4 regions of the Vibrio bathopelagicus genome follow, and region 2 is predicted to be linked to each of the others. Evidence: predicted binding sites of a transcription regulator. Region 2 holds the regulator's gene; each other region holds the start of a gene.
The links. Region 2 encodes CRP, which controls carbon source genes, mostly activating them, when cyclic AMP is high. Its sites were predicted from a motif close to TGTGANNNNNNTCACA; they were not measured.
Positions count from the first base shown of each region.

Region 1: recB (exodeoxyribonuclease V subunit beta) is a predicted target of CRP. The motif match lies at 3,059-3,074, and genes of this name have one in related genera.
Region 3: deoD (purine-nucleoside phosphorylase) is a predicted target of CRP. The motif match lies at 4,831-4,846, and genes of this name have one in related genera.
Region 4: mlc (sugar metabolism global transcriptional regulator Mlc) is a predicted target of CRP. The motif match lies at 3,659-3,674, and genes of this name have one in related genera.

Region 1 is NZ_CP062500.1:773,394-781,301, reverse strand. It holds gene recB (exodeoxyribonuclease V subunit beta) at 1-2,962, opposite strand, end outside; gene recC (exodeoxyribonuclease V subunit gamma) at 3,355-6,831, opposite strand; partial or broken gene IHV80_RS03445 (TDT family transporter) at 6,959-7,908, opposite strand, start outside.
Region 2 is NZ_CP062500.1:3,299,511-3,307,418, forward strand. It holds gene kefB (glutathione-regulated potassium-efflux system protein KefB) at 1-293, opposite strand, end outside; gene kefG (glutathione-regulated potassium-efflux system ancillary protein KefG) at 280-864, opposite strand; gene IHV80_RS14815 (ABC transporter ATP-binding protein) at 1,038-2,960, shown strand; gene IHV80_RS14820 (TIGR02444 family protein) at 2,957-3,427, shown strand; gene IHV80_RS14825 (hydrolase) at 3,635-4,702, shown strand; gene IHV80_RS14830 (YheU family protein) at 4,811-5,023, shown strand; gene IHV80_RS14835 (phosphoribulokinase) at 5,101-5,970, shown strand; gene crp (cAMP-activated global transcriptional regulator CRP) at 6,212-6,844, shown strand; gene IHV80_RS14845 (DUF1338 domain-containing protein) at 7,021-7,812, opposite strand.
Region 3 is NZ_CP062501.1:1,801,727-1,809,634, forward strand. It holds gene IHV80_RS24215 (SGNH/GDSL hydrolase family protein) at 142-1,389, shown strand; gene IHV80_RS24220 (DEAD/DEAH box helicase) at 1,542-2,873, opposite strand; gene IHV80_RS24225 (Lpp/OprI family alanine-zipper lipoprotein) at 3,236-3,502, shown strand; gene IHV80_RS24230 (L,D-transpeptidase family protein) at 3,621-4,616, opposite strand; gene deoD (purine-nucleoside phosphorylase) at 4,963-5,673, shown strand; gene IHV80_RS24240 (IS1 family transposase) at 5,756-7,225, shown strand; gene IHV80_RS24245 (tetratricopeptide repeat protein) at 7,412-7,908, shown strand, end outside.
Region 4 is NZ_CP062500.1:2,474,348-2,482,255, forward strand. It holds gene IHV80_RS10840 (error-prone DNA polymerase) at 1-945, shown strand, start outside; gene IHV80_RS10845 (chemotaxis protein CheV) at 1,256-2,197, opposite strand; gene mlc (sugar metabolism global transcriptional regulator Mlc) at 2,366-3,583, opposite strand; gene pyk (pyruvate kinase) at 3,904-5,352, shown strand; gene IHV80_RS10860 (patatin-like phospholipase family protein) at 5,496-6,710, opposite strand; gene cydH (cytochrome bd-I oxidase subunit CydH) at 6,752-6,841, opposite strand; gene IHV80_RS10870 (porin family protein) at 6,987-7,580, shown strand; gene IHV80_RS10875 (hypothetical protein) at 7,691-7,908, opposite strand, start outside.

The sequences.
Region 1 (7,908 bases), 1.1 Mb from region 2:
GTAAGAAGGTACCTGGACGAGCGCCACGAGGGAAGGTGAATATAGAACGTTCAGGTTCAATCAGTTCCGACTCATCATGTTCATCAGCCGAATCAATATCGAAGCCAGACACCTCAATGGTCGCGTCATGGCTCGCACCGTGGCTGCCTTGTTTTACAAGCCCCGAGTAACTGGTAATTCGCCAAGCCCGGTCGATTGAAGCCTTAAGTTCGTTGGCATGTAAGTCTTCACTCACTTGCTCTGCTTGTACAAACACTTGCTCATGAGCGGTTGGTGTATCGGAAAGCAATACACTTGAGTTTTTGCCCTCAATAGCTATAAGAGCCTGATACAACTCGGCAATACCTTGTTCTTGACCGTTTTGAACCAAGTAGCCCATGGCACTCAAATGAACGCCTGTCGGCTCTTTGGTTGAGCGCCCTTTACGTAGCGGAGCCATGCCAATGAAACAACCGTAAACGGCACGAGTGAGGGCTACGTAAATCAAACGTAGATCTTCTGCCAATCGCTCTTTATCGGCTTGTGCTAAGGCACTGTCACTACCTGTGATATCCAGTACCGTGGTATCTGAATCATGGTCGTAGAATTTGCCTTCGCTCGCTTCTCGGTAACTCGCAACAAATGGCAGAAATACCAAGTCATATTCCAAACCTTTCGACTTGTGAATAGTAACGATTTGAACCAAGTTTCTCTCTGATTCAAGACGTTGAATGTCGTCGTCACTCCCGCCTAGACCATTTTGAGCATCTGAGATCGCTTCTGCTAGCCAACGCAACAAACCATAATCACTATCGAGCTCTTGTCTTGCTTGTTGCAACAATTCGCCAATGTGCATCAAATCAGTGAGTGAGCGCTCACCATTTTCTTCTTCCAGTAAGCGTTCCGCGAGATGTCGCTTGCTGATCACGCTGCGTAGCATTGGTAGCACGCCACGCTGTAGCCACAACTTACGATATTCTCGAAATTCATTAACGACGTTTTCCCACACCACTTCATCGTTGTTGAGTTCATCCAATGATGCAGCATCCAGAGCAAACAGCTCCGACGCTAAACTCGCGCGCAATGCACGGTCGTTTTCAGGTGTAAGAACCGCTTGCAGTAGGCGTTGAATATCTTGCGCGACCAAGCTAGTGAATACACTGTCTCGGTTAGATAAGTACACGCTCGCAATGCCTTGCTCAGACAGCGCGTTCTTGATCAGGCGACCTTCACTACCGGTTCTAACCAAGACAGCAATATCACCCGCATTCACGGCATGTTGGTTTTTGCCATTATCAAAATAGGCTTGCTGGTTTTGAGAAGCGGTCAGAATAGTTTGAATTTGACTCGCGGTCGCCTCAGCCATTGCCTTGTGATACTCGCCTTTCGGTAAAGGCTTGTCTTCAGCATCTTGTAGCCAAAAGGTCAGAGCATGTTGAGTTTCACCGTTCATCACCCATTGGCGCTTATCAGCCGATGGACTGGCGGCAACGGGCAAGAATGGAATGTCTTGGTCGTAGATAAACGGGCTATCCGAATTCATAAACACTTGGTTTACTGCACTGACCATATCAGCACTTGAACGCCAGTTAGTGCCTAAGGTGTAGTGAGCACTAACTTGGTTTCTCGCCTTAATATAGGTAAAGATATCTGCGCCACGGAATCCGTAAATAGCCTGCTTTGGGTCACCGATCATAAACAAGCCGCACTGCGGATTATCGAGATAGATTCGACTAAAAATGCTGTATTGCAGCGGATCGGTATCTTGGAATTCATCGATCATCGCCACCGGGTAGAGCGTGCGAATTCTTTCCACCAGCAATGACTGTTCATCAACGTCAATCGACGCAGATAACTGAGTCAACAAGTCATCAAACGATAGCCACTGCTTTTGCTGTTTAGCCTTGGCTAGCATAGTTCGACAGTGGGTAATCGCATGTGCCAACAATGGGGCTTTCAGGTCTGCAGGAGAATTTAAGAAGTTCTCAATAGCCTCAAACACCGCGTGTTGAGGAGCAGTACCTTTTGGTGTTTTCTCAATTAATGTGGCTTGTGAGAACTTCTCTAGTTTATCTGGATATTGGTAATCATGAGTGTCGCTCTGAGCCCATGCCGTCACCGCTTCTAGCCATATCGGTAGAGACTTCTTGGTATAGCTGCGTTTGTTCACATCCGAACCAGAGATCAAAGCTAAAAAGTCCGCTTCAGATTCACACCACAACGCCTTAAGTTGCTTCACTTTATCTAGATTTTTGTTGTGCAGTGTTTGTAAGTCACCCGACATTGCTTCCACGGTTAGCTTTAGCGGAGATCCTGTCAGGTAGCGATTGACGTCAGCCAATAATGAAGCGGGAGAACCCCAAATATTTCGCACTTCGCCCGCGAGTTGAATTGGCAGCGGGTAAAACTGCTTACGCCAGTAGTCGGCTACCACTTGCGCTTTAAGGTGGCTTTCATCGGTCACAAACTCATTATCAAATCGGCTGCCAGACTCAAAGGCATTTTGAGTCAACATACGCTGACAGAAGCCGTGAATGGTGTACACCGCCGCTTCGTCCATTTGCCTTTCGGCATTAAGCAATGTTATGGCTGCGGATGCTCTCTTGGCATCATCGTATTCTTCAAGTAAGTCCTTGATAAATTGATCTTTAGAGTCAACGCAAACGCCTCTACGAAATGATATATATGCAGCGCGTATTTTTTTCCTTATGCGGTCTTTGAGCTCTGCGGTTGCCGCTTCGGTAAAGGTCACTACCAGAATTTGGTCTACGGTCAACGGTTCATGGTGTCGGGTAGCTTCCGCGAGTTCACCTTGCGGCGCAGCCATGCCGTGCCCAAGCAGTAAGCGTAAATACAAGCCAGCGATGGTAAATGTTTTACCCGTACCCGCTGATGCTTCAATTAAACGCGCGCCATGAAGTGGAAACGTCATGGTATTGAGTGTCTGTGGAGCAATTACCTGAACACTGCTTGTGGTCGTCATGCCTTACTGCCTTCTGATAAATATGTTGTTACAAATGTGACCTAGCGTGGAAAACGTCATTCAATTTACGTCCTACGCTGATTTGTTAATACTTAGTGCGATCTCTCTCACGGATCAATTCGGATCGCCTCGCTACTATGCGCCCACGAGTTCAGGGGCGCGATTCGAGTTTTATACTCATGCGTTACTTTGAACCACAGAATAATGGTCCCTCTGACCTGTGGCCGTACAGCGAACGCCCTACACTAATAATGATTTACTGGCGGCCACTTTATTTCCTGTACCTTGCTTCTCTTCACCTTAAAAGCAAGCATCCAAATGCTTACCAGCGACTCTCTTTCGTCTTTCATTAATTCAGCGCACACGCGATTGTTCTTGTCGATCACAGCCACTTACTCCTGATCTTCCAGATCGGCTGCAGCCAACCTTGCCGCCTGCAACACAAGCGTTGAATACATACGCGAATCAGCAGCCAATTCATCGTCCCACTTAGGCCAAATACGTGAGATGTAGGTATCTCTCCCCTCGCCCGTGAAAGCGAAGCTGTCATTAAAGGTATCGGCCATTTTCTTGAGCGACTTCTCTTCATCATCGACCCACTTACCACGGCTAAAGCCCGCTTCAACGCCAGCCAATGCGGTTTTCGGGAAGTAAGGCAGTGGTGCTGTCATGCCTTGATAAAACAATCGTACTAACTCAGCCAACAAGCTCTTCGCCTGTTTCGCATCACCGATAGGCTGTAGCGTTTGATGAACAACACCCTCTTTTCTGTCATAACCAATAATATGGGTCGTTTTTCCATGTCCCATCACTGCGCAACATAGATGATCAATCCACGCTGCCAAATAATCTTGAGAGCGTATTTTACCGCTACGGAAACGCACTAGACCTGATTGATAGTTTTGAGTTAACCAACCCATCAAGCGAACCGGTTTGCCTTCGCCTAACACATCAAATTCGATATTAACTTCGAGATCTTGTTGCGGTGATCCGCTCACAAATCGAATCTCTTTAGCTAAGTCTTCCGCTTGAACACGGTTGGTTTCAAATTCGATGTCACCAAAGGCTCCGACCGGTAAACGACCCTGTGCTTTTTGCTCAGTGACAAACAAGCGAACCGCTTCATCTGCGCCTTCAGGGTGGTCTAGCAACACTTGCAGTAAGGCATCCTTAAGTTGGAAGCTTTCTAAGCCATTAAGCACGAACGGCTCATCGTCTTCCATTACCGGAAGCGGTGGCTCAAACACCACTTTTAGGCGGCGATTAAAGAAGTATTGCACCGGCAAGCGCCAGAAACGCTGTAGCTCAACCAGATCTAGCTCCAATGGATACGTTGCACCCAACAAATAGTCATCCAAAGCACGATTGAATTCACCACTGCGTTCACCAGAACGGTTAGCGGCAGGAAGCCATTCTTTGGCGTAGCTCAACACATAGCTTGCATCACCTTGTGTAAAGGCTGCAGGGCTGAACGGCGTCATGGTGTGTTCAAAGCTGATCGCTTGAGTCAGTTTGATGCCTGAATCATCGCTGGGTAGTGATTGGTCTTCACTTAAGCAATAGTTCTGCTGGCAGTACTCAATCAACTCTGACACCAGTACAGACGGCACTCGCTCAGTGTTGTCTTGAATCGAACGGCCGACATAGCTGATATACAAACATTCTTGCGCCGATAACATCGCCTCTAAGAATAGGTAGCGGTCATCATCACGACGAGAACGATCACCAGGACGGGTACGTCCATTCATCAAATCAAAACCTTCTGGCGGCATTGACCGCGGGTAAACACCATCATTCATGCCTAACAAACAAACGGTTTTGAACGGAATAGAACGCATCGGCATCAAGGTACAAAAGTTAACTTGTCCCGCTAAGAAACGCTGACTTATACGCGCGCCCGACAGTTTATTGTTCAAATACTGATAGATGATGCTTGGCGATAACTCTTGTTCGTACAAGGCATCATCAAGTTGTTCATTTAGTTGAGAAAGTGCATCGCGAATCGACTTAAGCACCACCTCACCTTCCAGCTCAACCGCAAAGAAATCATCAATCATTTGCAGTAAGGTTTCACGCCACATATCGATAGATTGTGTTTCAGTTAAGCGTTGACGGTAATGGGTGATACGGTCAATAAAGTGCGCTAACTTACCCGCAAGTTCGGCGTTAATACCCTGAACTTCGTTATAAGCCGCAATTGGAGCGTGTTCAGTTTCGAACAAGCCTGCCGAGTCCGACATCGCATAGCCCAACAACATACGCTGGATACCAAAGAGCCAAGTATTTTGCTCAGTGGCAGGTAGATCAAATTCTGTCGCAGTTGAAGCATCGACACCCCAACGGATACCCGCTTCTTCAACCCATTGCTTGGCTTGCTCGAATTGAAACTCGTCAATACCAAAGCGTGCCATCATCGCAGGGATTTCTAATAGCTCTAGCAACTCAGAGGCTAAGCAACGTGTTTTCGGTAGCGCGACCAGCTGCATGAAGGCGGTCAGAATTGGGCTTTCTTGATCTGCTGTTCTATCAGAGATCGAGTAAGGGATATAACGCTCACCCGGAGCATTACCAAATACCGCCTGAATCGCTGGGCTATAAGCATTGATGTCTGCCACCATCACGATGATATCGCGTGGCTTCAATGTTGGATCGGCATCAAACATCGCCAACAGCTGATCGTGAAGAACTTCAACCTCACGCATTGGGCTGTGACAAGCGTGTACGGTCAACGAGCGATCGCCAAGTTCAACTACCTGTTTATGGTTGCTGGAGTCTAAGATGTGATCGTCTTGGTGCTCTTCTAACTGGAGAATATCGGCTTGCAGTTGATGCAGCAGACTATCTCTCTCAACATCAATAAAGAACTCGTGCTCTTCGCTGTCTGATTGAGACAGTAAGAACAGGTTATCTCTACCCAGCTTACCCATAGACGCGAGTAAGCTATTACCTACCGCTTGGCTAGTATGCAGTTCATCTTCAACGTTGGCTTCAATACCGTCTTTCAATGGTGAGACTTCACCTTCTAGCTGAGGCAAGCCATCAACCAGAGCAAACTGCTTACGACGTTGCGCTTCCACTCTAGCCAAGTATTTACGGTCACGAATATCGCCCCAGTAATGTTGGCAAGGGTTGGTAAACATCAGATGAACATCAATCTGCTCACCCAGCGCTTTCAAGGCATCCATGTAGCGAGGAGGCAGAGACGAGATACCAAACACAAACAGACGTTTCGGCAAGTGTTGTAGCTGTCCTTGTTGGTTAGCTAACGCTTCAATGAAGTCGTGATACAAGTTACCACGGTGATATTTTGATTGGCCTTGAGACAGGGTTTGCTCGTAGAGTGCCTTCCACAAAATTGGCTGCCAAGGGTGCTCTTGTTGTCCTTCACTATCTACCAATTCTGTAACGGGTTCTCCCGCTTCCCACATCGCCATCCACTCAGGACGATAAACCAAGTAGCCATCGAATATATCGGCAATTTTCTCAGCTAATTGATACAGCTTCGAATCATCTTCATCGTTTTCAAGATAGCGTTGTAAGGGTAAGAAATCAGGGTGGTCAAGTTTCGCGGGTAGCAAACTCATCAGCTTCCACGTCATCGCTTCTTTGTTAAAAGCACTGCGTTTAGGAACATCAGGAAGCACTTGGGTAAACATATCCCAAATGAAGGTTGCTGGGAGTGGGAAATCGATATTTGCTGCTACGCCAAACTCTTTGGCGAGTTCCATCTTAAGCCACTGAGACATACCTGGGCTCTGAACCAAGATCTGCTCTTTTTCGAAGGGATTGGCTAAAGGGTCACTTTTGATTAAGTGAACGAGAAGAATTTTTAAAGTATCAACTTTATTGGAATGGTAAACAGTAAACAAAGTGCACTCACGCTAATCTTGCCACAATATAAAGCCAGATTAGCATAAGTGCCGAGTTTGGATTAGGAATATAAGCTTATGAAATACTGAAAACTTAAGGTCCGTTTATCTTTTGAACTATTGCTTCTTACAATCTACTACCTACCGCGCTTAGAACACGATGAGGCTTGTAGTTCATGTAGTAACGAATCGCTACATAGCTCACGACTAGCGTCGCAACAACAAGTTCTAAATACGCAAGATTGAACACTTGGCTGATGTAATGCGTTTCAATACCTTGTACTTGCATCCACGCTGCCAATTTAAACAGTGCCGTTGCACCAATCACAATTGGGAAAGTAAACGCGGCATAGCCTGGGCTAAACGGTAAACGGTAAACGGTAAACGAAGTAGTTTGAAGAACGCTGCGTAGATAATGAACGTCATCAACACCGCAATACCAAATAGTAATCCAATAATCACTGGAGAAGGATTTGCCGTAACCGTTAGGTAACCCGCCAAAGATAGGCTTGCTGGTGCCGCCATAATCGCAATGGTTGGTTTCGCCGCATCTGGCACTTCATGAGAGAAGATCAAACGGTAAACCATCACAGGCAACATTACCGCATAGATCAACAAACCAAAGACCAAAACAGCATTTGCAACAGGCTCTAGAGTTGGATTACCAGAGAAAGAAACATCCGCAACAACGATACCGATTGGTGGTACAAACCAGCTAGGAACCATATGGTGAATCTCAAACTGTTTTGCTCTGTGGTATAAAAAGCTCACCAAGAACACAACATGTAATGCAACAGATGCTAGCCAAACACTTTCGCTGAGGAAGGTCGAAATTGGAGCCAAAGAAGCAGAAACAACCATACAACCCATCGCAAATGTTGGAACAACGCTTCCCACTACAGGGTGAGCAAGATCTGCACGCAATAGATGCCCGTGAATCAAAAACTTCACAGCCAAAACAAGAAGTAAGCACCCAGCAATCGCTGCGCTTATCCATTGAACTAAACCCGGTGTATGTAAGATATCTTGTGATACCAATACACCATCCCAGCACCAGCCTAAGCTTGCTATTGCTAG
Region 2 (7,908 bases):
ATCAGCACTTGCGCGCCACCCAATCCGAGAATAGGTGCTCGCATCTGCCATAACTTTTTAGGGTTAAGTTCTAAACCAATTAGAAAGAGTAGCAGTACCACCCCGAACTCGGAGAAATGCAAAATCGCTTCTACATCGCTGATTAAACCGAGCCCCCATGGGCCAATTGCCACACCGGCTAATAGATAGCCTAATACCGAACCTAAACCTGCGCGCTGCGCGATAGGTACCGCAACCACTGCTGCGGCTAAAAAAATAACGCTACTTTGTAGAAAATCGTTAGTCAGAGCCATCATTCGCTCCTATATCTTGTAGCGGGTCTCGCAGCCAATTTCGATAAGCTTCCGCGTGTTGGTAACGCGTCATATCCGAGACGTTTCTTGCCCAGTGTAGAACTAAAGGTGACATCCAGTGCATCTGACACAAAGCGGCGGTTAACTCGAATGGCTGCAAAATTTCTTGTAATGGATATTTATTATAGCCTGTCTCTCCAAATGCCTCTTCTTTACCACCGGTAGTAATCACACTGCGCCAGTGTTTTCCCTTAAGGGCACTCTGCTCACCAAACGCAAAACCTTTGCCTAATACTCGGTCAAACCACTCTTTTAGTAGTGATGGGCATGAATACATAAATAGAGGGTGTTGAAAGACAATAACATCATACTGAAGCAGTAGCTCATGCTCATAAGGCACATCAATAAAGAAATCAGGATACGTCGCGTAGAGATCATGGATTTTGACATGCCCAAGCGACTCTATCTTTTTGACCATCATTTGATTGGCAATAGAGGTTTGTGGCTCAGGATGTGCGTAGATCACTAGCACCTTTGGCACAGCTTTTTGTGTCGAGGGAGTATTACTCATTCCTTTGAAACATTCCTTTTAGAGCTAAACGGTGGCAAGGCCACAAGAATTTAAGCAAAAGTTATTAATATGTTATTGGCATCATAACGCAAATTGCATTGTGATCGACTTTTATCTGGATTCAGCCTACTATGCAGGCGTCTGTTCACCTCTAATTTCTATGCTACCTCTATATGATTACTTTCTCTGATATTCAATTGCTACGCGGCGGTAAGCCACTTCTCGACCAAGCATCTGCAACCCTTCATCCTGGCGACAAAGTCGGTTTAGTAGGTAAAAATGGCTGTGGTAAATCTACGCTGTTCGCCTTAATTAAAGACGAGCTATCGATTGATGCCGGTTCATTCAGTAAACCCGCTCACTGGGAAATGGCTTGGGTTGCACAAGAAACCCCAGCCTTAGAAAGAAAAGCCATTGAATATGTGATTGATGGTGACAGAGAATATCGTGGCCTTGAAGAGCAGCTGGCGAAAGCTGAACAGGCCGACAACGGCACACTGGTAGCAGAAATACATGGCAAGATTGAAACCATCGGTGGTTACACCATCAATTCACGAGCAGCTGAATTACTTGATGGCCTTGGTTTTCGCCAAAAACAAATGACGTGGAACCTGACTCAATTCTCAGGTGGTTGGCGTATGCGCTTGAACCTAGCGCAAGCCCTACTATGTCGCAGTGACCTACTACTACTCGATGAACCTACCAACCACTTAGACTTAGATGCTGTGATGTGGCTAGAGCGCTGGCTACAAAACTACCCAGGCACACTAGTTCTTATCTCGCACGATAGAGACTTCTTAGACCCTATCGTCAACCGCATCGTGCATGTTGAAAACCAGCAGCTGAACGAATACACCGGTAACTACTCGTCGTTTGAGACTCAACGTGCTCAAAAACTGATCCTGCAACAAGCGATGTTCCAAAAGCAGCAGAAACAGATGTCTCACATGCAGAGCTACATTGATCGTTTCCGCTACAAAGCCTCAAAGGCTCGCCAAGCGCAAAGCCGTATTAAAGCGCTTGAGAAAATGGAACAAGTGCTACCTGCTCAATTTGATAACCCATTCAGCTTTGAATTTAGAGAGCCAGACGCGCTGCCTAACCCAATCATGATGATGGATGAGGTATCGGCAGGCTACGATGACAACCTGATTCTAGAAAAGATTCGCCTTAACCTCGTTCCAGGTAGCCGTATCGGTTTGCTGGGCCGAAATGGTGCAGGTAAATCAACGCTGATCAAACTGCTTTCAGGCGAACTGAAGCAGCAAGGTGGTGAACTGAGCTATTCGCAAGGTGTTAAGATGGGTTACTTCGCTCAGCATCAATTAGAGACGCTGCATCCAGAAGAAACGCCACTGCAACACATGATGCAGATTGCGCCTAAACACACTGAGCAACAATTGCGAGATTACCTAGGTAGCTTCGGCTTCCAAGGTGAGAAAGCACTCGATAAAGTGGCTCCTTTTTCGGGTGGTGAAAAAGCACGATTGGTACTGGCTCTGCTGGTATGGCAAAAACCGAATCTATTGTTACTCGATGAACCAACCAACCACTTGGATCTCGACATGCGTCAAGCGCTGACCTTCGCGCTGCAAACGTTTGAAGGTGCGATGGTTATCGTATCGCACGACCGTTACTTACTGCGTGCAACAACCGATGACTTGTACCTAGTACATGACCGTCAGGTTGCACCATTTGATGGTGATCTTGACGATTACTATAAATGGCTAACTGAACAGCAAAAAATTGAACGTAAAGAAGCGCAAGCATTAGCTCCGGCTAAAGACAGTGCAAATAGTGCGGCATCGAAGAAAGAACAAAAGCGTAAGGAAGCCGAGTTCAGAAAACTGACCGCACCTATTCGCAAACAATTGACTCAGTTTGAAAAGAAAATGGATAAGTTGACGCTTGATCTTGAAGAGGCTGAACAGCAATTATCTGACACTTCACTTTATGAAGCTGAAAATAAGGCTAGACTGAATAAAGTACTCGCTCTGCAAGCGAGCAGTAAATCACAGCTAGAAGAAGTTGAAATGGATTGGATGTCCACTCAAGAAGAGCTTGAGCAAATGGAACAGGAAATGGATAGCTTATGAGCCCAGAGCACGCCCCGATATCACTAACACTGGAACGACTATGGCAATTTAGCCTTCAGTATTACAGTGTGCGTGGTGTAAAGGATGCGTGCTTAGCTTTACAAAACCAGTTCCACGGCAACGTCAATCTACTGCTGCTTCTCAAATGGCTTGATGAGCAGCAATTGTCTTTTGCTGAAGAAGAGTGGCACAAAGTACAGCAGTGTTTAAGCCGCTCTGAAACTCTTCTTCATAGCTATCGAGAGCTGCGTAAGCATCTCAAACCTCAAGTCGTCGATTCTCTCTACCGCGAAGCACTCCAGTTTGAGCTGCAGCTAGAGAAGCAACAGCAATCTGATCTCGTCGACTGTATCAACTCTCTGCATCTCTCTGGCAATCAACAATCGCCACTCGCGTTTGAATATTGTCGGCTACTCGGCGCAGAAAACCTCTATGATGCTTTTTCTGAACCAGCCCCTCAGCCTTAACTCGTTACCTTTCCCTTTTATTCCATCAAGATCCAAGCTTAACCTCGATATTATTCAATCAGTTACTCATGGCGTGTTTTTTTAGCCCGTCTCTGTGAAACCCTTGCGCTTATGCCGAGAATCAACCAAGCTCAAATAAAAACGTGGGCGTTTCGCTAAAAGCTCAACACTTTATCAAAGCCCATAAAAGAAGCATGGACTGTTTTTATGACAATATTTACCGCTGCAGCTGGTTTATCAAATCCTCACCTACAAACCTTGGTGCCACGATTTATTAGAAAGCAGGCGTTGTTTGCTCCTCAATGGCAAACCTTAGAAACACCCGATGGTGACTTTCTCGACCTTGCATGGAGCGAATCCCCCGATGGTGGCAGGCCCAGTAGTGACAACTCGAGTAATGACCATCCAAGCAGTGACAACCCAAGCTCTGATAACCTAAGCTCTGACAAACTAAGCTCAAGCAAACTAAGCAATAAGCCCATCTTCATCCTATTCCATGGATTAGAGGGGAGCTTTGAGAGCCCATATGCCAATGGACTGATGAACGCGTTTGCTAAGGATGGTTGGTTGTCCGTGATGATGCACTTCAGAGGTTGTAGCGGAAAACCGAATCGCTTGGCTCGAGCTTACCACTCTGGAGAGGTCGAAGATGCTCGCTTCTTTTTGAGACACCTGCATTCAAGATTTCCCAATAACCCTAAGGTTGCGGTTGGCATCTCGCTGGGCGGCAACATGTTGGCTAATTATCTCGCCGACTACGCAGATGATCCGTTAATATCAGCGGCTACAATTGTCTCTGCGCCCTTTGACCTTGCTTGTTGCTCAAGTCGTATCGAACAAGGCTTTTCCAAACTCTACAAAAAGTACCTGCTCAATTCTTTGAAATCGAATGCGTTGAAGAAGCATAAGTTGCTACAAGAGAAGATTGGCATCTCAGCGGAAAGCATCAAGAAGATCGACAAGCTGTATGAGTTTGATGAACGAATCACTGCACCTCTGCACGGGTTCAAGAATGCACAAGACTATTACGCACAATGTTCAGCCTTGCCTAAATTGAATCGGATTAAACTGCCGACTCAGATCATTCATGCCAAAGACGATCCTTTCATGACCGATGATGTGATCCCAAAATTCGTTCTGCCCGATAACATCGATTATCGACTGTTTCAAAAAGGTGGGCATGTTGGGTTTATTACTGGCAGCACACTCAAGCCAAGGTTTTGGTTAGAAGAAGCGTTGCCTGCCTACTATGAAAGTATCCAAGATTCGGCATAATGACCGAGCCTTAGTAAATAGAAGTAAAAGTATTACTAAGCACACTCATTTCCACATCAACAAACATATCTATGAACATATCCATGAACATAAAAGAGAGAAGTATTTATGATCATCCCATGGCAAGACATTGCGCCAGAGACACTGGAAAACCTCATCAAAGAATTCGTGCTACGTGAAGGCACAGACTATGGTGACGTAGAGGTTTCACTGCAAAACAAGATTGACCAAGTGAAACATCAATTAGCCTCAGGAGAAGTCAGCATCGTGTTTTCTGAGCTCCATGAAACCGTTGATATTCAAGTCACAAAACGCTTCTAGGCTGCGCTCATAAAGGAGCCGTGTTATAGTGGTAAACGATTGCTAACAAGTAAGTTACTCAAAAGACAAGGGTTGTCATGTCCGCTAAACATCCAATTATTGCGGTGACGGGTTCATCTGGAGCCGGCACCACCACCACCTCAGAAGCCTTTCGTAAAATGTTCAATATGATGGACGTGAAGGCTGCTTGGGTTGAGGGGGATAGTTTCCATCGCTTCACTCGCCCAGAGATGGATGTCGAGATCCGTAAAGCGCGCGAGCAAGGTAAGCACATCAGCTACTTTGGTCCACAAGCTAACGATTTTGGCGCATTAGAAGAGTTCTTCCGTCAATACGGTAATGAAGGCACGGGCAAAGTCCGCAGCTATCTACATACCTTCGATGAAGCCGTTCCTTACAACCAAATGCCCGGCACTTTTACGCCATGGCAAGAGATCCCTGAAAACTCAGATGTGATGTTTTACGAAGGCCTTCATGGTGGCGTAGTCGATGGCGACATTAACGTCTCGCAACACGTCGACCTGCTGATCGGCATGGTACCTATCGTAAACCTAGAGTGGATCCAGAAATTCGTTCGTGACACACGCGATCGTGGGCACTCTCGCGAAGCGGTGATGGACTCTATTGTTCGCTCAATGGATGATTACCTTAACTACATTACCCCGCAGTTTTCGCGCACTCATATCAACTTTCAGCGTGTCCCAACCGTAGATACATCGAACCCACTGAACGCCAAAGGGATTCCTAGTTTAGACGAAAGCTTCGTTGTTATACGTTTGCGTGGTATCAAAAACGTCGATTTCCCTTACCTTTTGGCAATGATTGATGGCTCATTTATGTCACGTCATAACACGCTTGTGGTGCCAGGAGGTAAAATGAGTTTTGCTATGGAGCTCATTGTAAGGCCAATCCTACAACAACTAATCGAAACCGGAAAAATAGGTTAACAAAACGTCATTCTGGTTGATTACTTTTCATACCGTGATCATGTGCACAATTTTGCGTAAAAAATCGTAGCTTGGTCACGATTAAAATCAAGAAATAGTACCTGAAAAAGGATACTATTCTTAAACGAAACACAAGATAGCTTGCAGCACTCAACGAGTGCTCTTATCCTAACTGAGTCAATTCAGGCTTAGCTAAAATACGGAAAGCGGCAAGCATACCCTGCAGAGGAAGTGAGATATTATGGTTCTAGGTAAACCTCAAACCGATCCAACATTAGAGTGGTTCCTTTCACACTGTCATATTCATAAGTACCCTTCAAAAAGTACTTTGATTCATGCTGGTGAAAAGGCAGAAACCTTGTACTACATCGTTAAAGGTTCTGTGGCTGTTCTTATCAAAGACGAAGAAGGTAAGGAAATGATTCTTTCTTACCTAAACCAAGGCGACTTCATCGGTGAACTTGGACTTTTCGAAGAAGACCAAGAACGTACTGCGTGGGTTCGTGCTAAATCTCCTTGTGAAGTAGCTGAAATTTCTTTCAAGAAATTCCGTCAACTTATCCAAGTGAACCCAGATATCCTGATGCGCCTTTCAGCGCAAATGGCAAACCGTCTACAAGTAACTAGCCAAAAGGTTGGTGACTTAGCGTTCCTTGACGTAACCGGTCGTATCGCTCAAACGCTACTTAACCTAGCGAAACAGCCAGATGCAATGACTCACCCTGACGGCATGCAAATCAAGATCACTCGTCAAGAGATTGGCCAGATCGTTGGTTGTTCTCGTGAGACAGTAGGTCGTATCTTGAAGATGCTTGAAGAGCAGAACCTAATTTCTGCACACGGTAAGACTATCGTGGTATACGGCACTCGTTAATCTCGATTGACTGAGCCAAAAATTTGAAAGCCACCAAATGCGAATTTGGTGGCTTTTTTGTTTTCTAAAGATCAGATGCGGGAACCGATATTAGAGATCGGACTTCGCTCTTCTAAAGTATCTCGAAGCGAAGCTTACCCGCATCTCTAGGGCAAAGCCCATACTCGTATCTTTCTTTAACCGTTGGTGCTTTCAAAGATCTTGTCAGCCGATGCTGCGACAAATCCTGTATAAAGCTCACCATTAGCCATCGCATAACGCTTAGCGAACTCATAGAAGCCACCAGGAATCATCTCATTGCCTTCAACAAATGAAACTGGGACTTTGTCTGCCATTGTTGATGATTGCTCTAATAAGACCTCTGGAGAGCCTTTAACCTCACCACCAGACGCATTGATAGTGAAGCCTGATTCACTCAGATAATCATTCACTGCCTGCACTTCATCAAAAGTATCAAGTTGGTTCACACTCACCGTAAAGTGGTTTGCACCGTAGCCATGAGCTGCGAGCCAAGAAGCGTATTCACTCTCTTTTGCTAGTACTTGGAAATCCGCGAAACTCAGATCCCAAAGGCGACCACCAAACAAGAACTCATGACCTTGAAGCTTGCTTGCGTCTACTTGCTCAACCAACTTAGCAACGATCTGTTGTAAGTCATTTGAACACTCTTCTACCTTCAACTCACTAATGAACACTTTCGGTTGGTTTGGGTCTGGGTGCTCGTAGTGCTTAGCCACTAGCTTCTTGCTCTCAAACAAGTAATCGCCACACGCCTTGTAACCCAATTCAAGGAAAGGCTTGGCCAGTGTTTCAATACCTAGCGGTGCTACATTGAAAGTACGCAGTGCAATGTGATCATTAATCAGAGCTTCGTCTTCTTTCAGCAAGTGATGTACTTTCTCAGCCGATGGACAAAGCCTGTGAATGTAATCGTCCCATAGTGATTTAAAGAGTAGATCGGGCGTCATGGTGACTCCTTGTCAGAGGTTCTAGCAAGCTAGTAATTTGGATTAGAAAGGGAGAGGCTGGACATAGAGTCAGCAGCCATCAGCCTGTGACATACT
Region 3 (7,908 bases), on a different replicon from region 2:
AACAACCTGAATGCATTGACGGGAATTATTGATTTTCGATATAGGTCGTACCAGTTATTTACTTGTCTACTTATCAACAAGCAATAGACAACAAGCAACAACGTTATGTTTGGCTCACTAAATATAAAAGAGAATACAGTGATGAAAAATACGGCTTTAATACTCGCGTTAACCATACCATTTGGGGCTTATGCTGCAGAAGATTCAATACCGACACCAGAATCGATTACATCAGCACAAGTGCTCAGCACACAAGGTTCAGAAACCTATTCTTATGTTCGATGTTGGTACCGAACTGACGCATCACATGATTCCCCTGCTACCGACTGGCAATGGGCAAAAAAGGAAAATGGTGATTACTACACAATCAACGGATATTGGTGGTCTTCCGTTTCTTTCAAAAACATGTTCTACAGCGATGCACCTCAATCGGAAATCAAAGAACGTTGCGAGCAAACACTCGATATCCAACATGGCGCCGCTGACATCACCTACTTTGCGGCAGACAATCGCTTCTCTTACAATCACTCGATCTGGACCAACGACAACGCCGTCCAAGCAAACACCATTAATCGTATAGTCGCCTTTGGTGATAGCCTCTCTGATACCGGCAACCTATTTAATGGCTCTCAATGGGTTTTTCCGAACGCTGATTCATGGTTTTTAGGACACTTTTCGAATGGTTTGGTTTGGACTGAGTATTTAGCAAAAGCAAAAGACCTCCCTCTTTATAACTGGGCTGTAGGCGGTGCGGCTGGCACCAATCAATACGTCGCGCTGACTGGCGTATATGACCAAGTCACGTCCTACCTAACCTACATGAAAGTCGCCAAAAATTATCGCCCTGAAAACTCACTATTTACTCTAGAATTTGGCCTCAATGACTTTATGAATTACGACCGAGAAGTCGCCGATGTCAAAGCCGATTTCAGTAGCGCTCTGATCCGATTAACAGAATCTGGCGCGAGTAATATACTTCTGTTCACATTGCCCGATGCGACTAAGGCACCGCAGTTCAAATACTCTACCGAACAAGAGATCATTAAAGTTCGCGGAAAGATCTTAGAGTTCAATCAATTCATCAAGGCGCAGGCCGAGTATTACCAAAGCTTGGGGAAAAACGTGGTGCTTTTTGATGCAAGTGCACTGTTTGCTAGCATTACCGATAATCCAGAGCAACATGGTTTTCGAAACGCGAGTGATGCCTGTCTTGATATCAATAGAAGCTCAGCTGCAGACTACTTACGAAGCCATAGCTTGACTAATGATTGCGCGACCTATGGCTCAGACAGCTATGTATTCTGGGGCGTGACACACCCAACCACGGCTACTCATAAATACATTGCCGATCATATCTTGGCGTACTCGTTCTCTACCTTTGATTTCTAACGAGGAAACCTCGTCAAGTATCATCAAATACGGTCTGTAAGTACCAGAAGCTAAGGGCTTACACGAAGTACAGATACAAAAAAACCGCCATCATCGGCGGTTTTTAGTTACATCAACCTTTCAAAGCCAAGCTTTTAGGTCACGCGAGTTGATTACTCGTCGTCCACTTTTGGTGCGACTTTCTTCTTAGGGATAAACACTGTATCACCCACAGCCACATTTTGGTGGAAGCTCTTATCGCGCTTAACCGGTTTCTTCGGCGTTTTCTTAACTTGAGTGTTGGTCTTCTTCTTCGCAGGTCCGCCTTTAGCAAAAGCAGGTTTACGAGGCTTAATACCTTTGAATTTACCTTTCAAGCCTTCAAGCACAGAGAAAGTAAGATCTTGTTGAAGGTAAAGCTCAACACGCTTGAAGCTGTCCCAGTCTTTTGGACCAACCAAAGAGATTGCATCGCCTTTGTTACCCGCACGACCAGTACGACCAACGCGGTGCACGTACTCTTCTGTATGCTTAGGCATATCAAAGTTGATAACGTGGCTTACGTTTGGAATATCAATACCACGTGAAGCAACATCTGTTGTTACCAAGATCTTGTAAACCGCACGCTCAAATTGGCTCATGATGGCATTACGTTGCGTTTGGTTTAGGTTGCCGCTCAATGCCACTGCTTTAAGCTTCTTCTCGTTTAACTTATCCGTTAAACGATCAGTATCGGCACGAGTTGCAGTGAAGATCATCACCTGACGGTATTCAGCTTCTTCAATCACACGATCCAAGATCGCTTCTTTGTGATCTAGATGGTCACACAGGTAGAACTTCTGAGTGATATCAAGGTGTTGTTCGTTAGAAACGCCCACTGAGATACACTTAGGTGCATCTAGCATTTCATTTGCAATGCCATTCACTTCCGCGTGATCAAGCGTTGCAGAGAACATCAACGTTTGACGACGACGGTGTTTAGCTGCATTCGCAATACGACGTAATTCAGGTGCGAAACCTAAATCTAGCATGCGGTCAGCTTCATCAAGGATTAGCGTTTCAACACCATCTAAAAACAGTGAGCGGTGCTCTAGGTGATCCGCAAGACGGCCTGGAGTCGCAACAATAAAACGAGGGTACTTACGTAGAGCTTTAACTTGGTCGTTAAAGTTTTCACCACCCAAGATAAGTGTTGCTTCGTAAGACAAACCGCCAAGCATGCTACGCAGCTCGCCGTAAACTTGTTTTGCTAGCTCACGAGTAGGAGCCAAAATTACACCACGAGGATCTTTAGCAGAAAACGCTTTTGTTTTTAATGCTTTATGTATCATCGGCAACACAAACGCCAATGTTTTTCCTGATCCCGTTTTTGATGAAGCCAATAGATCCTTACCAGCAATAGCAACAGGGATCGCTTTTGATTGGATCTCTGTCGCCTTCTTGAAGTCGTAATGTTTTAAGTTCTTCAGTAAGCGGTTATCTAAGCCTAAATCTTTAAAGTGCAAAGGACTCTCCAGTCATGATGGTATTGAATAAAATTAATTTAACGTGACATGATACCGCGAAAGTACTTTATAAGGATAGAGATCACAGTAAATTTATCCCTTTATCTAATGTTAACCAGAATATTATATGCACTGCTAACAAAGGGGTGACTCACCTTTTCACTGTATTATTACCGCGCCACCCACTTCATCTCAAAAGTGAGACAGATTGTGATACCTAGCTAATTAGCTCAAAAATTTAGCAATTTCTTTAGTTATTGTTTTTGCAGTTAAAAAATTTGTCGCTACAATCATTAATGAAGCGACTATATGATAAAGAATGTATAGCGCATCTTTTGATGATAAATAAGCAAGGAGTTCTTATGAATAAGACGTTAATCGCAGCTGCAGCCTCTGTGTTCATTCTAGCAGGTTGTTCTTCTGAGCCAGAAGAAGCTGCAGTGTCTGAGATGGATCAACTAACGAATCAAGTTGCTCAACTAACAAGCGAAGTAGAAGCACTTAAGAGTGACAAAGCGGCTGCTGAAATGAAAGCTCAAGAAGCATCAGCTGCGGCTATGGCAGCAAAAGAAGAAGCGGATCGTGCTAACGACCGTATCGACAACATTGCTGAGTCTTACACTAAGTAATTGAGATAGAAGCTCAATGAAGCTGTAGATTTCAAAAGACGTATATACATGCAGTAAATTGACAACACCACCTCTTTTCGAGGTGGTGTTTTTTTATTGAGAGAGGGATGGTTCGTTTTTAAAACTCAATCACAGGTGGTGCGATTTCAACAGGTACACCGTTTTGAGCAAAGATCACCGCTTTCGCCTTTGAATTAGGAAGATCTGCGTCTTCAAGCCACCATTTTAATTCAACAGGGATTTGTAGTAATTTCTTAGAGCCATCACTTCGCGTCAATGGTTCGTGAGCCTCAACAAATACACTTCTATCGGGCTCTAAAGACACCTTAATCGGCTCGTCGATTATTGTGACTTGTTCACCACGACTCACCTGTTCAAAAAGCCACTCAATATCTTTAGGTTCCATACGGATACACCCAGAACTCACTCGCAAGCCAATACCAAAGTCTTTATTGGTACCGTGTATCAAATAGTCACCAGCACCATAAGCAAGTCGCAATGCATATTCACCTAAAGGATTTTCAGGCCCAGCAGGAACCACTCTTGGTAACTCTATCCCTTTCTCTAAGTACTCTTTGCGGATTGAGTTTGGAGGAGTCCAAGTCGGGTTTGGACGTTTTTGGCTTATCTTGGTGATCATCTCGGGAGTATCACGCCCTACTCGACCAATACCGACTGGGAAAACATGCACCTGGTTCTTCTCAGGCTCGAAGTAGTACAGCCTCAACTCAGCAAGGTTAATCACAATGCCTTTTCTCGGAGTGTCCGGCAGAATCAGACGACTAGGAATGCTTAACACATAGCCTTCAGCAGGAAGAAAAGGATCGACCCCTTTGTTTGCCGCCATCAAAGAGAGAAAGCCAATATCGTATTGCTTTGCAATAATAGCCAACGTTTCACCCGCCGCAACTTCGTGTTGCTGTATTCTGCCCACGATACGACTTTCTGTCGGTGGCAACTCAAAAGTTGCAGCAGACACCCACGACGAAGTCATCGCGCCTGCAAGCAGAGTTGTTACCAGAGGGAACAAAGTCGTTCTCACAGTAAGCAAAGCAATCTTGCGCAGCTGTATTTTCATAGCGAGCAAAGGCATCAAGTTAGCGCAATACGACATACAATTCCTTGGTTTGTCTTTTATCAAAGTTTAGATTATCGCTGATCAAACGTCTCTACAATGTATTGTTGCCTCCAAACCAATATGCAATAGGTTTGTATCTTGAGATTTATCTGTAGATAGCTTGCAAATTACCCATACAAAATCGATTGCCTTTAAGCTTTCAACATATTTGGTTATCAATATTAATAAAACTATAATGTTGGATCTATTTTGTGACTAAAGTCTCATGGAACCTCGTTTTAACTCGCTAATATTGCGTCAACAAAACGAATTCAATTCAACAGAATCGGTAATTTATTAAATCCTGTTCCTATAATTACCGTTTAAACTTTGGAGAACGACCATGGCTACACCTCATATTAATGCTCAAGCTGGTGATTTCGCAGAAACAGTACTTATGCCGGGCGACCCGCTTCGCGCAAAATACATTGCTGAAACATTCCTTGATGACGTGAAGCAAGTTTGTGACGTTCGCAACATGTTTGGTTACACAGGCACTTACAAAGGTAAGAAAGTTTCTGTAATGGGCCACGGTATGGGTATCCCATCATGCTGCATCTACGTACACGAGCTTATCGCTGAGTTCGGTGTGAAAAACGTTATTCGTGTAGGTAGCTGTGGTGCAGTACGTGACGACGTTAAACTAATGGACGTTGTTATCGGTATGGGTGCTTCTACTGACTCAAAAGTAAACCGTATTCGTTTCAACAACCATGACTTCGCTGCTATCGCTGATTTCGGTCTTCTAGAAGAAGCAGTAAGCCAAGCACGTGCTCAAGAAGTTCCAGTTAAAGTTGGTAACGTATTCTCTGCTGACCTTTTCTACACTCCAGAAGCTGACCTTTTCGAAAAAATGGAAAAACTAGGCATCCTTGGTGTTGATATGGAAGCGGCTGGTATCTACGGCGTTGCTGCGGATCTTGGTGCTAAAGCGCTAACAATCCTAACAGTATCTGACCACATCATCCGTGGTGAGAAACTAAGCTCAGAAGAGCGTCAAAAATCTTTCAACGACATGATGAAAGTTGCTCTAGAGACTGCAATCAACATCTAACGATTTGATAAAAGATACATTGAAAAGCGTTACCCCGCAGCCAAGCTCATTTGGCTGCTCAAATAATCCCGAGGGGGAGATCGTGTCTAACGACAAGCTGCCAAAAGATGCGGATGGTTTGCAACTCAACTTTTGTAAAACATTGGCGTGTGACAACTTTGGCTTGAGCGATGCAAAACGATATGTTTTGCAACACGCTAACCCTAAGCGTCCAGCGATGGTTTGTCGTGAATGTGGAGCTTTCCCCCCCTTACTTAACAATCGTGAAGTGTTAAGCGAACTTCATCGCCTGAGACAACTTCACAGCGATGGCCTTCCTGCTTGCCGCAATGATGATTGCGATAACTTTGGCCTATCGGTTCATACCCACAAACATCTTTATCATGCCTTCGGTTACAGCGGTGACAGGCAGCGTTATCGATGCAAAGATTGCCAATCAACCTTCGTTGATAAGTGGTCTGGATCCAATAAAAAACTTCAGTTTCAAGAGAACCTCATGGGCTTATTGTTCATGGGCTATTCCGTACGTGAAATCTGTAGAAAGTTAGAGATCAACCCAAAGACTTTCTATGATCATGTTGACCATATCGCCAGCCGTTGTCGTCGCAAATTAGCGATGATCGATGCTCGATGGGTTAATCATGCCAAAGACTATCAATTTGCTTCCCATTATCAGCGCTTACAACCACAAAGTAATAACGGTGTGGTCTGGATAGCAACGGGCGAAGCACATTCGGGCTATATCCTTTGCCAGCATGTCAATTACTCTCAGAATGAAGAGCCTACGGGAAATGTTGACCACAACCCTTACGATGATGTGGCACGCTTTGTCTCAAAAGAGCACTCGTCTGAGGCAAATCTCGAACTTCCTCAACCTTCTGACAAGCTTAAAGAACGCATTGAACAGCAGTACCAAGTGATTCTTGCGAGAGGCAACGTTGAAGACCCTATGGGTAACCTCACTACGTTTAGCTACCCGTCTAAAGGAGCACTCATTCGACCGCCTTATACCTCCTATGCACACTTCTTACATGTGTTGGATATGTGTGACGAGAATAAGCATGTCGCCATTTATATGCCACAAGACCCATTACTAAGATCTGCCGCCCTAAGCGTTTGCTTGCCGCGCATACAGAGTCAAAATATTGACCTTATGTATGTAGAGGAAGATCCTGGCTGGCAAGACGATCAAAGTTTTGAAAAGATCGACATTGTACACATGAGTTGGTGGCGCGATCGTTGGGCTATTGCCAATCAAGGTGATAGCCAGAAAGGTATTTGCTACCTAACAGGTAACAATCCAGAACCAAAACAGTGGTTTAACACTGCATCCATTCAACAAACTAAGTTCTATCAACAACGCTTCCAAGTTCTGTTTGATAGCTTCATTAATGAGCCTAGACGTAAACTTCGTCCCGGTGGCATTCTTCCATTGCTCGACATATTCAGAGCTTGGCACAATCTGTGCTACCAAGATAAGCAAGGGCTAACTGCGGCACAGCGTTTAGGCGTAACTGAGCAGCCATTAACCCTAAAGCAACTACTTTCATAGACAGCTATAAACTAGACATTTATTTGGGAACTCATTGATTTTAAAGCAACAACATGAGGTAACACCCATAAATGGAAAAGATACATGCTCCTTACATGCTCTACGAAAGATAATTAGTGCTTATCCTAAATCACACTCTTATAATGATTGTGTTATCAATATGTTCGATAATTATGGATCTAAGCCTTGGACAAAAATCAGTACCTTCTTGAAACAGAACTAGAACAACTCAAAACTCGTGTCGACTCTGAACCGTTGGTGATCCTTGAGATTGCACAACAGTGCCTCGTCAGATCAGAGCAAGTTCTGTTTGAAGAGGGCGCGATCCAGTCACTGATGCTGATGGCAAGATGTTGCTGGAACCTGATGGATTACCAGACAGGTTTAAAGCACATCAAAGAGGCCTACAAACGACAGAACCGCTTAGAGACCGACCTTTTCCTCCCTGAAATCCTTCACCTACATGCGCTCCAGTTCTGGGGACAAGCCAAATATTATTCAGCTCAACAGTTTTGGATCAATGCCTTAGAACAATCAGCGCTGGTTGATGAAGTTGAGATACAAATTGAATGCTTGATTGGCCTCGGCAATATTTGGCGAATGACTCACGAATACAAGCTAGCCCGCTCAACCCACCAGCTCGCCGTGAAAGTGGCGAACATTAGCCGAATTGGCTGGTTAGA
Region 4 (7,908 bases), 830 kb from region 2:
GGTTTTGGTGAATACGGGTTTCCGGAAAGCCATTCTGCTTCATTTGCGGTGCTAGCCTATTGCTCAGCTTGGTTGAAATGTTACTACCCAGAGTGTTTCTACGCGTCTTTGTTGAATAGCCAACCTATGGGGTTCTATAGCCCATCACAGTTGGTACAAGATGCGCAGCGACACAATGTGAAAGTACTTCCTGTATGTGTGAATGCCTCACAAGATGATCACACCGTGATCTCTCATCAGAATGGTTTGGCGCTCCGATTAGGGATGAGGCAAATCAAAGGCCTAAGTGAACATGGGATTCAAAGCATTCTCGCCAATCGTCCACGCTCCGGTTATCGCCATCCCAGTCAGGTTAAGCAACTATCGATCAATAAAAAAGACATCGAACTGCTCGCCTCGGCTAATGCGCTGCACAATGTTTCCGGTGATCGTTTCCAAACTCGTTGGGCATTGATGGACTCCGCTTCTGACCTACCTCTATTTCGTCAGGCTTACGACAAGGTAGAACACGCTTTGCATAAACCCAATGAGATGCAGGATCTACTAGAGGATTTTACCAGCGTTGGCGTATCGTTAAACAAGCACCCTATCACCTTGCTAGAAGAAGCTAACCGACTTGGTCGATTCACCCATATGAAAGACTTAAAACAACAAAGACACAAATCCATGGTCACGGTTGTTGGATTGGTCACTGGTAAACAATCACCCGGCACCGCAGCCGGTGTCACCTTTGTCACATTAGAAGATAACACAGGCAATATTAACGTTGTGGTATGGGGATCCACCGCACGCGCACAGCAGCAAGCTTACCTGACAGCTAAGGCTTTAAAGGTGCAAGGGATCTTAGAGAAGGAAGGCGAAGTCGTGCATGTGATTGCGGGGAAACTTATCGATATTACCGATGAAATTGTTGGCTTAAACACCAAATCTCGAGATTTTCATTAACGCTTCAAATAGCCCTTCCATAAACGCCAGAAAAGGAAAAGGGAGGCATCAGCCTCCCTTCAATTCAAATCGTTGAGTTATGACTCAACTTCAGCTTCCGTACGTCTTTTCTTAAATTCCCTATATAGTAATAAGCTCAAAGTCATTACGACTTTTGAAGTCAACCATATCATTAAGAGGAACTACCTTAGATTGTGAGTGAAAAGTTACGCTAGTAGTTGAGCATATTTTGTTAAGAAAAATATGCTCCGTCAATATTAGCAAACGTTTTCTATAAGGTCACTCAAAACAAACCGTACAGCTGCATTAATTATAAAATCTGGCGCATTCGCTCTTGAGTGACTTCAACCAAGAGATCCGGTTGGAATTTAGAAATAAAGCGGTTACACCCTACTTTCTCAACCATGGCTTCATTGAAACTTCCACTTAATGAAGTATTTAGCGTGATAAACAAGTCATGCATTCGTGGGTCAGTACGCACTTCATGGGTCAGTTTATAGCCGTCCATTTCAGGCATTTCGGCATCTGTGATCATCAGCAGTATTTCTTGATTGATGTCTTTGCCTTCGTCACACCAGCCCTTCAGCAGGTTAAGCGCTTGTAGGCCATCGCAACATTCAATAATGTTCAAACCCAATTGCGATAAGGTACCTTTGATCTGATTACGCGCGGTTGAAGAGTCATCAACGATAAGTACGTTACGTCCAACCATTTCATTGGCCAGCTGCTCATCTAAGACACCGTCAGAAATCGAAACGTCATAATCAATGATCTCAGCGAGTACCTTTTCAACATCAATGATCTCAACGATCTTGTGTTGCTCTTCTTCTTGAATATGCGTGATAGCCGTAAGATAGTTGGCACGACCCGTTGTCTTTGGCGGCGGCTGAATTTCAGTCCATGTCGTATTCACGATGTTACGCACTTGTCCAACTAAGAAGCCTTGTACGGTTCGGTTGTATTCCGTGATGATCAAGTTATTTTCTTGAGTCTCATCACGAGATGGCGGGAAGCCAATCGCGCTACGCAAATCGATAACAGGCACCGATTCGCCACGTAAAGAAGCGACACCCGTAATATGATGGTGAGAGCCTGGTAAGCGAGTTAACACTGGCACTTTTAGGACTTCTTTCACTTTAAATACGTTAATCGCAAATAGTTGACGACTATTTAAGCTGAATAACAAGAGTTCCAGACGGTTTTCACCGACTAGTTTGGTTCTCTGATCAACCGAATTTAAAACGCCAGACATACAACACCTTAGTGACAAATAATAACTGAGGCTACAATAGCCTACTTCAATAGGTTAAAGCAAAGCGCCATTGCACAGAATGCTTAAACTAAGTACAACAAGTGACGTTATACATAGTTTAAGGAGATGATAAGAGTTCGGTAAGGCTGTAAGAAGAGTAAAAGAGGCTTAACCTTCAATGACTTTCATCAATAATTGACCATCGTACAAAGCTTGTTTAACAAGCGCAGCGCCTGGCATGGTTGCTTGTTTATAGAATCGAGATTCCACCAGCTCTAAATCTTGATGGTAAACCGATAAACTCTGCTCTTCGATACACTTTTGAATTGCAGGATACAACACGCTTTTGGCCTGATTGATAACACCACCCACCAAGATTTTCTCAGGGTTGAATAGGTTAATCACAATGGCAATCGCAGAGCCTAGGTAACGGCCTAATTGCTCAATCACTTCTACAGCTAGTGGATCCCCCGCCGCCGCGGCAGCGCAGATTTGTTCAATCGTGACATCCTCAAACACAGTAAGTGTTGATTCTTCACCATTGGCTAATCGCTCTTTGACTTGCTCACGGATCGCCTGCGAGCTCGCAACCGTTTCTAAACAGCCTCGGTTACCACAATGACAAAGCTTGCCCTCTCTATCGATCTGAATATGACCCAATTCACCGATGTTACCGTGACGACCTTGTAGAACTCGGCCATCTAGGATTATCCCAGCACCGACACCATGGTGAATCGAGATAAGAACTGAATTATCGTTATCTTGTGAGTGACCAAACAGCTTCTCTGCCAATGCCCAAGCTCGAGTGTCATTGGCAATAAAGACTGGTAGACCCGTTTCTTTGTAGATCTCAGGGCCCAACGCTAAGTTTTTAACGTTATAGTGCGGCATCTGCAGCACAATACCTTGCTCAGAATTCACGAGACCCGGCAGAGTAACGGCAATACTAGTGACCCTGTCAAGCTGTTCCGCATAGGTTTGAAAAAACTCATCAATTTCATGCAGAAGACGAGCAAGCACATCCTCTTGGTCACGTTCGTGAATATCAATTTTAGTATCGATAAGCACATCGCCACCCAGTTCATGAAGCGCGATCGTGAGATACCCACGACCAAGACGCATCGACAGAAACTGCCAACCTTCATTATTGGTTTGCAAACCCACAGCAGGACGTCCACGAGTCGTGGCTTCTTGAACCGTCGTCTCATGAATAAGGTGGGCTTCAATAAGTTCGCGGGTAATTTTAGTAATACTCGCCGGAGCCAACTCACTTTGCTTGGACAGTTCGATACGAGAAATAGGACCTTTAAGGTCAATTAGTTTATATACACGACCAGCATTGACCTGTTTGATATGATCAATATGGCCCGGTTGAGCCATGTACATTTTACGCTCCAGAAATCATCAACGGGTTAATTTTTTTACTTTGCGAAGTAATTGTGAAGTGACTTGGTATATCGCCGTGACCAGTATCACGTATATACATGAATCTTTGTGTATCTAGTCAAATAGTTTAAGAAAAATTAACACCCACATCGATAATTTGAGACTTAATTTTCATAAAAAAACATCGCGTTTGAGTCCTAAATTCAATAAATAACAGTAAATACAGAAATATCTTCCTAGCTCCCAATAAATTATCAATTAATGCATATACTTAATTCTGTCTTGTACAAGATTTTCTAGGTCTCACCTTCGGAGCATTCATGACATCAGAATTAAGAAAAACAAAAATCGTCACCACTTTAGGACCATCAACAGATAAAGGTAACGTCCTTGAAGAGATCATCAAAGCCGGCGCCAATATCGTCCGTATGAACTTCTCTCACGGCAGCAGCGATGACCATATTCAACGCGCTGAAAAAGTCCGAGCAATAGCGAAAAAGTTCGGCACTCAAATCGCAATCCTCGGCGACTTACAAGGTCCCAAGATTAGAGTGTCCACTTTTAAAGACGGTAAAATCCAACTCGCAGTGGGTGACAAGTTCACGCTCGACAGTAGCCTAGGTTTAGGTGAAGGCAATCAAGAAGCCGTAGGCCTCGATTACAAAGAGTTACCAAACGATGTATCAGCTGGCGATGTTCTGTTGCTTGATGATGGTCGTGTTCAATTAAAAATCACCGAAGTCGAAGGCTGTCGTGTTCATACTGAGGTCACTATTGGTGGCCCGCTGTCGAATAACAAAGGCATCAACAAAAAAGGCGGTGGACTTTCTGCTGAAGCGCTCACCGACAAAGACAAGCGAGACATCATCACCGCAGCTCAAATCCAAGTCGACTATTTGGCCGTGTCTTTCCCACGTAACGGTGCAGACATGCACTACGCTCGTCAGTTAGCACGAGAAGCAGGATTAGAAGCTCACCTTGTCGCTAAAGTGGAACGAGCAGAGACCGTTGCCACTGTGGAGAACATGGATGACATCATAATGGCCTCAGATGTCGTCATGGTGGCCCGTGGGGACCTCGGAGTAGAAATTGGCGACCCAGAGCTAGTGGGAGTACAAAAACAGCTTATACGCCGTGCTAGAGCGCTTAATCGAACAGTGATCACCGCTACTCAAATGATGGAATCGATGATCTCCGCGCCAATGCCAACTCGTGCAGAAGTAATGGATGTAGCCAACGCCGTACTGGACGGCACCGATGCAGTGATGCTTTCAGGTGAAACCGCTGCGGGTGATTACCCGGTTGAAACGGTGAAATCAATGGCCGAAGTCTGTATCGGCGCTGAAAAGATGGCGGGTATTAACAACCAGTCTAACTACCGTATTGACCGCACCTTTGTGACGGCTGAAGAAACTGTCTCTATGGCAACCATCTACTCTGCAAACCATATGGAAGGTATTAAGGGTGTGGTGACTCTAACCGAATCAGGTCGCACCGCTCTGATGATGTCGCGCCTAAGTGCTGATATGCCTATCTATGCGCTATCTCGTAATGAGGGGACGCTGAACCGCTGTACCTTGTATCGAGGAGTTACCCCTATCTACTTCGAGACAGAAGCCGAAGACAGCTTTGATATCGCTCTGTCTACACTCACTTGCTTGAAAGAGAAAGGATACCTTAAGTTTGGTGATTTAGTGATCGTCACTCAAGGCGACATTATGGATGTGGCGGGATCAACTAACTGTATGAGAATCCTACCTGTCACTTAACATGGTTGTATTTGATTAGGTCAGTTCGTTGATGAGCGATCCTACCAAGATCAAAAAAGGGTTATTGAACTAAGTTCAGTAACCCTTTTTTCACTTCAGAACATGCTTAGCGGTTTGACGTACTAACTTATCAACTTCGAGTATTACTTCTCAGCAATGCTACTCACCAACTGTGGCATATGTGAGCTGCGAGCGTTTTCCGTTGAAGTATAAGTTTCTACAAATCGGTAACCCGCCTCTAACCCTAAGTCGTAATCGTGCAGCAAATCTTCTTTATCGCTCATCAAAGAGCTCGACTTAAGCGGTTTACTGGGTGCAATTTGAACAACAAACGCATCGTCCGGTGGAGAATTCAAAAAGTCCTGAGTTAATGAGTAGGTCTGATAATGAACCATCAACATGTCAGCTAAGCCCGAATCAAACTTATCGCCAATCAAATGGCTTAAACGATAAATGTCATCTGCCCCAAACAGCCACCGTCCACCATTGAGCAGATCAAGGTGTCCTCTATCGCGCTTTTGCTCCTTTGAACGGAGAATTTGCTGCTGAAAGAATGACGTCCAATCGGTTTTCCATTGTTCCACTTTTTGTTGCCAATGACCTTGCACACTATCAAACGACTCTCGGAACCATTCTAACTCTTCTGCCGATATCGTCTTAGGCGCTTTCACTAAGGCTTGTTTACCTTGAACCTCATTGGATAGCTCTGCTCCCTCTTCCAATACTGGCTCTGTACGTATCACGACTATTGAGCGAGCTTGCCTACGCCATGCTTCTTGCACAGGAATAGACGCAGACACACCACCGTCAACATAAGCACTGTCACCAATAAAGATTTCATCATTGTACAAACGAGGAATAGCACAGGTCGCCATCATCACTTTGTACCAGTCTTCACCCATCAACGGAAAATAATGGTCTCGTAAATCTTTAGAACCAGTTACTGCTGCAGAGAAATGACGATCACCTAAGGTTTGTCGTCCCAAATCAAGATCAAGCTTATATGGGTAAGCCATGATTTGCTCTAAGGCCCACTCTAAACCTAAGTTCTGGCGATTTCGTATATAGGAGAACAGATTGAAGAATTCTGGAGCCGTCGTTAGATCAAGAACAAAAGAACGACCCAACCCTTTGTCACGGCACAGATAGGCACATAAGTTAAGTGCACCCGCTGAGGTGCCAAAGAATTCATCAAAGGGGTCAAAATTAGAAAGAAGAAATGCGTCCAGCACACCAGCCGTAAAAATACTTCGCTGTCCGCCGCCTTGGGCAACCAGTGCTGTTTTTCCAGCAACAAACTTAGCGTAGTAATCTAAGTCTATTGCCGAGTCGATATTGGTTATAATCCCACTATTCATTATTCCCTGAGTATAAAAACTCAGCCTCGCAATAGATGGTATTAGCTACCAATCGCAATAAAGCCAAATGAAAGAATGATGGTGTAGATTACTACTGTTATTTGTAGAGCATTTTTCAGATTATGGTCCATAAACACCTCTGGCTTATTATTAATTTGTCGAGTCTCTATTTAAGTATTATCAGGTGTGTGAAGTATCTTCAAGAATCGTCGAAATTAGTCGCACAATATTGATGTAACCATCACAATTAGTCAGCGTATGGATAAGGATATACTCATGAATAACAAAGCAAATATGATTGCGCTTGTTGCGCTAATTTCCGCTTCAAACTTGTATGCAGCACCGGAAATTATTATCACTCCGATGATCGGTTATACCGGAGGTGGTAGCGTCGAAGACCAGGATGGTAATAGTTATGACATGGAAGGTTCAGAAAACTACACCTTCGCTATTGAAACTCCGCTTGAGAAAGGTCGTATCGGCTTTTTCTATTCCAATCAGAGATCTGAACTAGAAACGCTCAACCTAAGCTCCTCAATTCAATACCTGCACCTTCAAAGCAGTATCTACTACCCTGCTTCCCCTGTATTGTCTGGATATCTAGGGTTAGGCCTTGGAGCGTCTTACGTTGATGTAGACTGGGCGAAAGATAAATATGGCTTCTCAACCTCGATCTTCGGCGGCTTGGAATACAAATTTAGCGACCGCTTAGCATTGAACACACAAGTACGTTGGTTAGGCACAGTTGTAGACAACGACACATCCGGTGTTTGTAACGTGCCGAGCAATGGCCAAGACTGCATTATCCGCTTTGATACCGACTGGATGAATCAATTCCAAGCCAATGTTGGATTGAGTTTTACCTTCTAGGTTGAGTCCCATATTGGCTCAATAAGCCTTTAGACTATAAGTATTCAAACTAAATGAAAAAACCAGCTTGATGCTGGCTTTTTCATTATAAAAACGGTTTTCAGTTCAACTTAGAACTTGTAGGTCACACCTAGTGCGCCACCTACTTGTAACTCAACACCTTTATACATGTCGAGTTCAGGATGAACTTGTGCGTAAGCATTCCAACCTTCGTAGAAATTCACTTTCACGCCTAACGGTACTCGCAAACCAAAATCATCATTCCATTCAGCCCAAGCACCTGCACCGACATACCAACTTAAAGGCGCTTCAGTTTCAAACTGACCGC